Regions from separate parts of the Niveibacterium microcysteis genome, predicted to be linked through region 2. Evidence: predicted binding sites of a transcription regulator. Region 2 holds the regulator's gene; each other region holds the start of a gene.
What was found. Region 2 encodes FNR, which switches genes on or off when oxygen is low (the NO sensors DNR and NnrR bind a similar motif). Its sites were predicted from a motif close to TTGANCTAGNTCAA; they were not measured.
Positions count from the first base shown of each region.

Region 1 (3,276 bases), 1.4 Mb from region 2:
TGCGCGGGCATATGCATATGGATGCATGGCAGGGTTGCCTATTGGCGTGGCGCCGCGTGCGCCGTTGGCCACGGTTTTGCGGCGCTGCGTCAAGTCGGCGGTTTGACGATTCTGATGCTGATGGTCTATTAATCCACGATTCCATCAAAATCGTGGCTTTCGCGCCGCGACGGCTCAGGAGGCGATATGACGCCACATGCGGTTGATTGCCCAGTGCGTGCGCCAGCTCCGGACGACCAACTCGACGAGATATGGTGCGCCACGCAGTGGGGCGATCCGTCGCTGTGCCCGCCCGGTTGTGAGCTGGCTGAGCGGCTGTGCGAGCGCGATATCGGGGAGTTTGATCTGCCCCCCGAGGCCTGGATCTGATACAGCCTAGCGCTTGGCCGGCGCGCTCAGGCGAATGCGTGTGCCGCCGCCTTGCACCAGCAGCAGCGCATAGAGCACCAGCGCGGCGACATGTATTACGCCGCCAGTTTGGCGCAGGCTAGTCAGCCCGACCGCATCGCCGCTTAGGCGCAGCGCAACCGATAGATGAAGCACGGCCAGCGCGAGATACAGCGCCGGGCGTACGCGTGGGCGCCAGCCGGTAATCGCCGGAAGAATGATCGGCGCATGGCCGAACAGCATCGACATCACAAAACCGACGAACACCGCATGCAGCACCGCATCGTAGGCGGCGTCGCCGGCGCCGAGCGGCGCGTTGGCAGCGCCGAGCACGATGGCGGCAATTGCCAGCCAGGCATAGCCGCTGATCAGGCATACCGCGGTGAAGCGCGGCTGACCCGGCCGCCGTAGGGTGATGCGGATCACGTCGAAGCGCGCCAGCCACGCGACCCACGCCAGCAAGGCGAGCGCGAGCCCGCGTTGCGCGCCGAGCGGGTGGCTCACGGCGAACCACACTGGCACCGCAAGGGCGAAAGCGAGCAGCGGCGGCAGCGCGGTTGCCCATGCGGGGCGCGGCATCACGCGGGAGAGTTCGAGCCGCTCGGCCGCGATCGTCAGCACGAGGAAGGCGATCCAGCTCAGCGCTGCGGCAGTGCCATGTCCGCCCAGCACGAACACTGCGGCCAGCGGCAGGAAGCTCGCCGCCAGCGTCAGCACATCCGCATACGGTTCGCGTATCGCACGGGCTTGCAGGAAGGCCACCACGACGAGGCCGACGCCAGCGCCGACCCAGATGTAGAGCGCCAGCTCCCACAGCCCTGCAAGGGCGACGACAGTGGCTGTGGCGTTGGCGAGCGGCACCGCGAAGGCGGCTTCGCGCCCGTAGGCGATGGCGCGTTCAAGTGCGATCACGGTGCCGAAGAAACCGCAGCCGAACAGCGCTGCGTGCATCAGTGGCCACTGCGCGAGTGGCACCGGCAGCGGCAAGCCCAGGCGCACCAGCCCTGCCCACACTGCGGCGAGCAGGGCGGCCAGCGCGCTGGCTACTGGCAGCAGGCGAACCGCGTTCATGACATCGCCGCGCGGGCGGCGGGGCTCATGCGCTCCGGCGTCCACGGCGGCTCGAAGGTCAGCGTCACGGCCGGCGTAAAGCCGGGGAAACGGGCTGTCAGCGCATCTTCGACATCGGCGATCAGCACATCGCCGAGCGGGCAGGTCGGCGAGGTCAGCGTGAGCGTGACGTGCAGCGTTGCGCCGTCGGCATGGGCTTCGTAGATCAGGCCGAGCGGCACGATGCCGACGCCCAGTTCGGGGTCGGCGACCTCGCTAAGTGCATCCAGGATTGCGTCGAAATCAGGTGGGTTCTGTGTCGTCATGCATGGTCTCCGTTGCGCCCATGATAGCTGCCCGCGCCCAAGCGCAAAGGCGCTCCGGCGATCTTGACTCGCATCAATGACCCCACTGGGAGTGGGGAAGACAGTGGCGCCGTCTCAGACGGTCTGGGCACCGGTCTTACATTGGGGGAGAGCACATGAACAAGAAGGCGTTATCGATCGCCACGCTGGCCGCACTGGCCACATTGGGGGGCGGCCAGCTATGGGCGGCGGACAACAAGATGGGGGTTACCGACGCCGAGGTGAAATACCAGGCGGGCGGCTCGCCACTGGCCGACGTGGAGATGTACCAGGACATCAACCCGAAGGCGCCGCCGATGAGCAAGGCGGAGTTCGACAAGGCGCGCCAGATCTACTTCGAGCGCTGCGCCGGCTGCCATGGCGTGCTGCGCAAGGGCGCCACCGGCAAGCCGCTGACACCGGACATCACGATCGGCAAGGGCACGGACTACCTCAAGGTGTTCATTGCCTACGGGTCGCCGGCCGGCATGCCGAACTGGCAGACCTCGGGCGAGTTGAGCGAGCAGGATGTCGACCTGATGGCGCGCTACGTGCAGCAAACGCCTCCGCAGCCGCCGGAATACGGCATGAAGGACATGAAGGCGACCTGGAAGGTCATCGTTCCGCCGGCGAAGCGCCCGACGAAGAAGATGAACAACTACAACATCGCCAACATCTTCTCGACCACCTTGCGCGACGCCGGCGAGATCGCGCTGATCGACGGGGACAGCAAGAAGATCATCAACATCATCAAGACCGGCTATGCGGTGCACATCTCGCGCGTGTCGGCGTCTGGCCGCTATCTGTTCGTAATCGGCCGCGACGCGAAGATCAACCTGATCGACCTGTGGATGGAGAAGCCGGACAACGTTGCCGAGATCCGCGTCGGTCTTGAGGCGCGCTCGGTCGATACCTCGAAGTTCAAGGGCTACGAGGACAAGTACGCGATCGCTGGCACCTACTGGCCGCCACAGTTCGTGATCATGGACGGCAACACGCTGGAGCCGAAGAAGATCGTCGCCACCCGCGGGATGACGGTCGATACCCAGGACTACCATCCGGAACCGCGCGTGGCGTCGATCGTCGCGTCGCACTTCAGGCCGGAGTTCGTCGTCAACGTGAAGGAGACCGGCAAGACGCTGATGGTCGACTACTCGAACATCGACGCGCTGAAGATCACCGAGATCGGCTCGGCCCGCTTCCTGCACGACGGCGGCTGGGACAGCACGCACCGCTACTTCATGGTCGCCGCGAACCAGTCGAACAAGATCGGCGTGATCGACGCGAAGGAAGACAAGCTCGCCGGTATCGCGGACGTCGGCAAGATTCCGCACCCGGGTCGTGGCGCCAACTTCGTGCATCCGAAATTCGGCCCGGTCTGGGCGACCGGCCATCTTGGCGACGACACGATTGCGCTGGTCGGTACCGATCCGGTCAAGCACAAGGAATATGCGTGGAAGATGGTCGCGCAGTTGAAGGGGCAGGGCGGTGGCTC
Region 1 is NZ_CP071060.1:563,842-567,117, forward strand. Features, by position in the region: gene JY500_RS02595 (hypothetical protein) at 187-369, shown strand; gene JY500_RS02600 (hypothetical protein) at 376-1,458, opposite strand; gene JY500_RS02605 (metal-sulfur cluster assembly factor) at 1,455-1,763, opposite strand; gene JY500_RS02610 (nitrite reductase) at 1,919-3,276, shown strand, end outside.
Region 1: the regulator FNR is predicted to act here: its motif matches at 1,827-1,840, upstream of JY500_RS02610 (nitrite reductase).

Region 2 (3,276 bases):
ACCTCAAAAATCGCCTGATTGAGGCCGATGCGCTGACCGTCGCCGGCGAGTCGCTCGATCTTGGGCGGATCACCCAACCGCTGTATGCCGTTGCGGCCGAAGACGATCATATTGCCCCGTGGCGGCAGGCATTTAGGGTCGCCAATTTCGTGCGTGGAGACAAGCGCTTCGTACTCTCGTCCAGCGGTCATATCCTCGGGATCGTCAATCCACCCGTACAGCCGCCGAAACGCGAGTACTGGATCGGTACGGCGCACCGGACCGACAGCGCGCATGGTTGGCGTGAGCGCGCCGACCACCACGCCGGAAGTTGGTGGGACGATTGGTTCAGGTGGCTGGACGAGCGTTGCGGTGAGCGTGTCGCGCCGCCACCCGTGAGCAACGATGCCTTTCCTCCGCTTGCCGCTGCTCCCGGTGACTACGTCATGGAACGCTAACGAGGCCGATGGATTACCTGCTGCTCAAATGTCTTCATGTCGGCTTCGTGGTGCTATCTGCCACTGGATTCATCGCCAGAGGTATCGGCGTCCTGATTGATGCGCCTTGGGTGCGCCAGCGTTGGGCGAGGGTGGTTCCGCATATCGTCGATACCGGATTGCTCGCCTCGGCCGTCGCCTTGGCCTGGACCCTTCGCGTAGCGCCGTTTCGTGACGACTGGTTGACCGCGAAGGTGCTTGGCTTGCTTGGCTACATCGTTCTGGGGTCTTACGCGCTCAAGCGCGGGCGCACACGCCAAGCAAAAGCGGCCACATTTGTGGCCGCTTTGTTGGTGCTGGCTTACATCGTGTCGGTCGCGCTGACAAGACGACCGACGCCATGGTGGTAACTACACGTTCGCGCGGCCAATCAGTCGGCGCAGTCCATCCGCATCCAGAATCTGGATGTGCTTCTGGTGGACGCTGATCAAGCCGTCATCCTGGAATTTGGAGAACGCCCGGCTCACTGTCTCCAGTTTCAGACCGAGGTAAGAGCCTATCTCCTCGCGCGTCATGCGAAGGTGGAACTCCGAAGCGGAGTACCCACGAAGGCGCATGCGTTGCGATAGGTTGATCAGGAATGCAGCCAGACGTTCTTCAGCGCGCATCGACCCGAGCAGCATCATGATGCCTTGCTCGCGGACGATCTCGCGGCTCATGAACTTGTGGAACTGGCGCTGCAGGGGTTCGATGCGGCGCGAGAGTTCTTCGAGCCGTTCGAACGGAATCATGCAGACGTCTGAATCCTCAAGTGCAACCGCATTGCAGACATGCCGATCCGTCGAGATGCCGTCGAGTCCGAGGATCTCTCCGGCCATCTGGAAACCGGTGACCTGATCCCGGCCGTCTTCGGTCAGGATGTCGGTCTTGAAGAAACCGGTGCGAATCGCATAGATTGCTTCGAAAGGCTCCCCAGCACGGTATAAATGCTGCTGCCGCTTGACCTTCTTGCGTGCAGTGATGAGGCCGTCGATCCTTTCAAGATCGACGTCGTCAAGACCAACGGGAAGGCAAAGCTCCTTGAGGTTGCATTGGGTGCACGCGGTGCGAAGATTGACGGCCGTCAGCGGAATCGTGGCGGGTTTTTCCAAGGCGGGTGCTCCAAGTGGGCTAGTTGATGGCAATCAAACGGCTCCGACCGAGTTCATGACACCTTCCGGCATCCACAGAGAGAAAAAAACAAACAATGAATCAGAATGAGCAGACGCCGGTCTTCGACCGCGATCTCATCCAGCGTTTCGACGTTTCCGGCCCGCGCTACACGTCGTATCCGACCGCGGACAGGTTTCACGAGGGCTTTGGGCGCAGCGACTACGCAAGACATCTAGGTCTGCGCGCGCAGGGCGGCCTCAAAAAACCCCTCTCATTATATTTCCACATTCCATTCTGCGATACGGTTTGCTTCTACTGCGCGTGCAACAAGATTGTCACGAAGGACCGTAGCAGGGCGGAGCGCTACCTGCGCTATCTTGACAAAGAAATGGGTTTGGTCGCCGGACAGCTCGCCGGCTCGCACGATGTTTCACAAATGCACTGGGGCGGCGGCACACCGACCTTCCTGTCGGACAGCGAGATCCGCGAATTGTTTCGTTCGATCCGCCGGCATTTCAACCTGACGCCCGGTGGCGAGTACTCGATCGAGGTAGACCCGCGCCGCGTTTCCGCTGAAACCGTTGCGCTGCTTGGGGCCGAGGGCTTCAACCGGATGAGCGTCGGTGTTCAGGATTTTGACCCGATCGTCCAGAAAGCCGTCAACCGCATCCAGTCTGTTGAGGAAACCGCGGCGGTCATCGCGGCCGCGCGCGCGAATGGTTTCCGTTCGGTCAGTATCGATCTGATCTACGGATTGCCGTTCCAGAGCGTCGAGCGCGTCAGCCAGACGCTGGATCGCGTGCTGGAGATCGCCCCGGACCGTCTTGCACTCTACAACTATGCCCACCTGCCGACGCGCTTCATGCCGCAACGGCGGATCAATGCGGGCGACTTGCCGAGTGCGGACCAGAAACTCGAGATCCTGGGCATGGCGATTTCGAAGCTGACTGACGCGGGCTACGTGTTCATCGGCATGGACCACTTCGCGCGGCCGGACGACGAGATGGCCGTGGCTCAGCGCAACGGGCGTTTGTATCGCAACTTCCAGGGCTATTCAACGCACTCGGACTGCGATCTGTTGGGCTTCGGCGTTTCCTCCATTGGCAAGGTAGGCCCGGCCTACGCACAGAGTGCGAAGACGCTTGAGGCCTACTACGAGATGCTCGATCGTGACGAGCTCCCTGTCGTCCGTGGCTACGAGATGATGTTCGACGATCAGCTTCGTTACGCGGTTATTCAGAGTCTGATGTGCCACTTCTCGCTGGATTACGCGGCGTTTGAGCAGGCCTGGGGCATCACGTTCTCCGAGTATTTTGCCGACGAGATCGAAGCGCTGCGGGCCCATGAGCGTGATGGCCTGTGCATCGTTGGCAAGAAGGGGGTCGAGGTAACGACGCCGGGTCGCATGCTGGCGCGCGTATTGGCCATGGCGTTTGACGCGCATTTGCGCGGTGATCGCGAAGTCGTCCGCTACTCCAAGGTGATTTGAGCCTCGGCCGGCCGCTACACTTGCGGATTGCCCTGAATGGGCTGCACCGGGATGTTGTGTGATGCCTGAAGCGGGATACCTTGCCGCGACGCTGATCGGTCTGCTGGGTGGAACCCACTGCGTGGGCATGTGCGGAGGGCTGGTTGCTGCGCTTACCGTCAATGCGCCTGGGCAGTCGCGACGCATTTGGCCGATCCATTTGGCCTACAACCTGGGCCG
Region 2 is NZ_CP071060.1:1,989,421-1,992,696, forward strand. Features, by position in the region: gene JY500_RS09035 (PHA/PHB synthase family protein) at 1-437, shown strand, start outside; gene JY500_RS09040 (SirB2 family protein) at 446-826, shown strand; gene fnr (fumarate/nitrate reduction transcriptional regulator Fnr) at 827-1,567, opposite strand; gene hemN (oxygen-independent coproporphyrinogen III oxidase) at 1,663-3,057, shown strand; gene JY500_RS09055 (sulfite exporter TauE/SafE family protein) at 3,119-3,276, shown strand, end outside.

Region 3 (3,276 bases), 1.6 Mb from region 2:
CACCGAGGACATGGTTCGGCCGTTGTAATCATGCGCAGGGTAGATCAGGCATTCGTCGGGCAGGCTGAAGATCTGCTCGGTGATCGAGCGGAACAGGGTGTGCGCACTGCCCTGCTGGAAGTCGCAACGCCCGGCGCCACGAATCAGCAGACTGTCGCCGGTGAACGCCATGCCTTGGTCGTCGCTGACGAAACACAGGCAACCGTCGGTGTGCCCCGGTGTGGCGCGAACATCGAGGTGGCGCTGCCCGAAGGCCACGCGGTCGCCGTGGTCGAGCAGCAGGTCCGCCCCCTGCATCGCATCGCCGTAACGCTTCGACACCCCGATGCGGCAACCGGTCGCCGCCTGCATCAGCCACGCGCCCGTAACATGGTCGGCATGGCAGTGCGTATCGAGTACCGCAACGAGCTTGAGGCCGAGTTCCTCGACCAAGGCGAGGTCGCGCAGATGCTGCTCGAAGACGGTGTCGATCAAGACCGCTTCACGCGTCTGCGGATCCGCCAACAGATAGGTGTAGGTCGACGACGCGGCGTCGAAGAGTTGCCGGAAGATCAGTCTGCCGAACATAGCGAACCCCCACTGGCGCAGTCATCTCACGCTAGCTCACGCCACGCCGGCCGACAACCAGCACGCAAGCAGTGCCGTGCTCAATCCGCCAGGGAGCGCTTCAGCATGCGGTCGTAGAGCACCACGTTCACCGTCGCGGCGAGGTTCATGCAACCGTTGGTCGGCACATAGACGATGTCGCGGCACCATGAGGTGACGTTGTCCTTCAGGCTGCCGTCCTCCGGCCCGAAGATGTAGAAGGCCCGCTCCGGGTGCTTGTACTGCGTCAGCGGCTGCGCGTTGGCGTGAATCTCGATCGCGACCGGCACACAACCGAGCGGAATGATGCCCTGCAGATCCTCCACGCCGATCAGCGGGATCTGCAGATGGACCTGCTTGGTGTCGGTACGGAACTCGCGCGCATGCTCGTAGCGCTTGCCGGTGTAGAAGACCGAGTGCACGCCGTAGCAACCGGCCGCGCGCATCACCTCACCCACGTTGGACGGGTTCTTCGGATTCGACAGACCGATGCAGGCATAGCCTTCGTAATCGCGGACGGCCTGCTTGCGGGTGAGGGTTTCGATTTTGGACATGGATGGCTACGTAGCGGCGGGCCGCCATTTTAGCGCCGACCGTGCGCTGGTCCGCCGACGACACCTCAAGCCGGGCGCCGCGGCCGTGCAGCGTCCGGCACCTGCATCGTGCCTGCTGTCAGGCGGCCTTGCAGTGCAGCGGCACAACCTTGTGCTGGGCTCGGTCGCCCAACGGCAGCACCGTGCGGCCATACACTTCGTTGAGCACTTGCGCAGCGGCCGCATAGATCGCCGATGCCCCGCACAAGATGCCTTCCCAACCCGCCACCAGCTTCAGGGTTTCGTTGCCGGTAGCGTCCGCCACCGCGAGCAGCGCAAACAGCACCGTGAGCGAGGCGAACACCAGTTGCGTCACACGGTTGAGGCGCAGCGTGCCGATGAACAGCACCAGGGTAAGCACGCCCCACATGGCCAGATAGGCCGCCATGCCGCCCGACGAGGTCGCCGTCGCAAGCCCGGTCTTCGGCAGCACGACCAGCGCCACCAGCGACAGCCAGAAGAAGCCGTAGGATGTGAAGGCCACGGTGCCGAAGGTGTTGCCCTTCTTCCACTCCATCAGCCCGGCGCACACCTGGCAGATACCACCGTAGAAGATGCCCATCGCGAGGATCATCGATCCGAGCTCAAACACGCCCGCGTTGTGGAGGTTGAGCAAGACCGTCGTCATGCCGAATCCCAACAGCCCGAGCGGGGCGGGATTGGCGGTGTGGTCGTGCGCTGCATGGTCCTTCATCAAACTGCTCCTTGGTTTTATTGGGTGCCGCTTCGCGGCGGACCGCAAGGGTGCTGCAATGCAGCATCGCGTGCTTTCATGCAGATCAAGGGAGAGGGGATCGAGGTGCGTTGCACAACCCACCACACATTTCGCGGACGGCATTCGTCGATCGACCGAGATGAATCGGAGCTGCGTTCCCGCTGAAGCCGGGTCCCGCCCCGGCGGGCGTGTTACTTCTTTTGCTTCGTCAAAAGAAGTAACCAAGAAAAGACGACCCGGCGTTCACGGCCCTGCGGGCTCCCCTCGCTGCGGTATCGCCCGTCGGCCGGCCTCGCGAACTCGGCGCTGCGCGCCTCAAACAGCGAGTCTGGACTACCCCGCCGGCCGACACCTCCGTTCGGCGCTCTCGACGGGACCCAAAGTCAAAAACGTCGAGCCTCTACCGCGCGTCACGTATTCGTAGTCCCGCTGCGGTTGCTCGTCGACGCATTTCCACCCCCCTCTGAAACGCCGAGCAGCGCAGAAGCTTCGGGTTCCGACGCGAAGCGGCGGTGGCGAGGACTGTCTGAGGCACGCAGGGCCTAGTTGCGCAGACACCCGATGCTTCGAGCAGCGCAGTGCACCCTGCCGCGGGCGGGGCGTTGAAGCGGTGGCCGCTTCTTTGGTTCCTTTCTTGTCGGCACAAGAAAGGAACCCGCCCGCCGGGGCGGGTCTCGGCTTGAACGGACACACCGTTGCGATGAAAGATGTCCAGTCGCGAGCCGGAATCAACAGAGCCTTGGGCGTCGAAGTGGCGCAGAAATACAAACAGCCCGCCGCGGCTCACACCGGGCGGGCTGTTCCATTCAACCTCCGCCGCCAATCACGCCGGCGCCGAAGTCCTGATCAGGTGGTCGAAAGCCCCCAGACTTGCCTTGGCCCCCTCACCCATCGCGATGATGATCTGCTTGTACGGCACCGTCGTCGCATCGCCGGCTGCGAACACGCCTGGCACCGAGGTCTCGCCGCGGGCGTCGACTTCGATCTCGCCGCGCGGCGAGAGCTTGACGACGTCCTTGAGGAAGTCGGTGTTCGGCAGCAGGCCGATCTGCACGAAGATGCCTTCGAGTTCGATGTGGTGCGCTGCGCCGCTGACGCGGTCCTTGTACGAGAGGCCGTCGACCTTGCTGCCGTCGCCGGTCACTTCGGTGGTCTGCGCCGAGGTGATGACCTTCACGTTCGGCAGGCTGTGCAGCTTCTTCTGCAGCACCGCGTCGGCACGCAGGGTGTCGGCGAATTCGAGCAGGGTGACATGGGCGACGATGCCTGCGAGGTCAATCGCCGCCTCGACGCCGGAGTTGCCGCCGCCGATCACCGCCACGCGCTTGCCCTTGAAGAGCGGGCCGTCGCAGTGCGGGCAGAAGGCCACGCCCTTGGTCTTGT
Region 3 is NZ_CP071060.1:3,608,542-3,611,817, forward strand. Features, by position in the region: gene JY500_RS16385 (MBL fold metallo-hydrolase) at 1-567, opposite strand, end outside; gene JY500_RS16390 (RNA methyltransferase) at 648-1,139, opposite strand; gene JY500_RS16395 (acetate uptake transporter) at 1,258-1,872, opposite strand; gene ahpF (alkyl hydroperoxide reductase subunit F) at 2,717-3,276, opposite strand, start outside.
Region 3: the regulator FNR is predicted to act here: its motif matches at 1,948-1,961, upstream of JY500_RS16395 (acetate uptake transporter).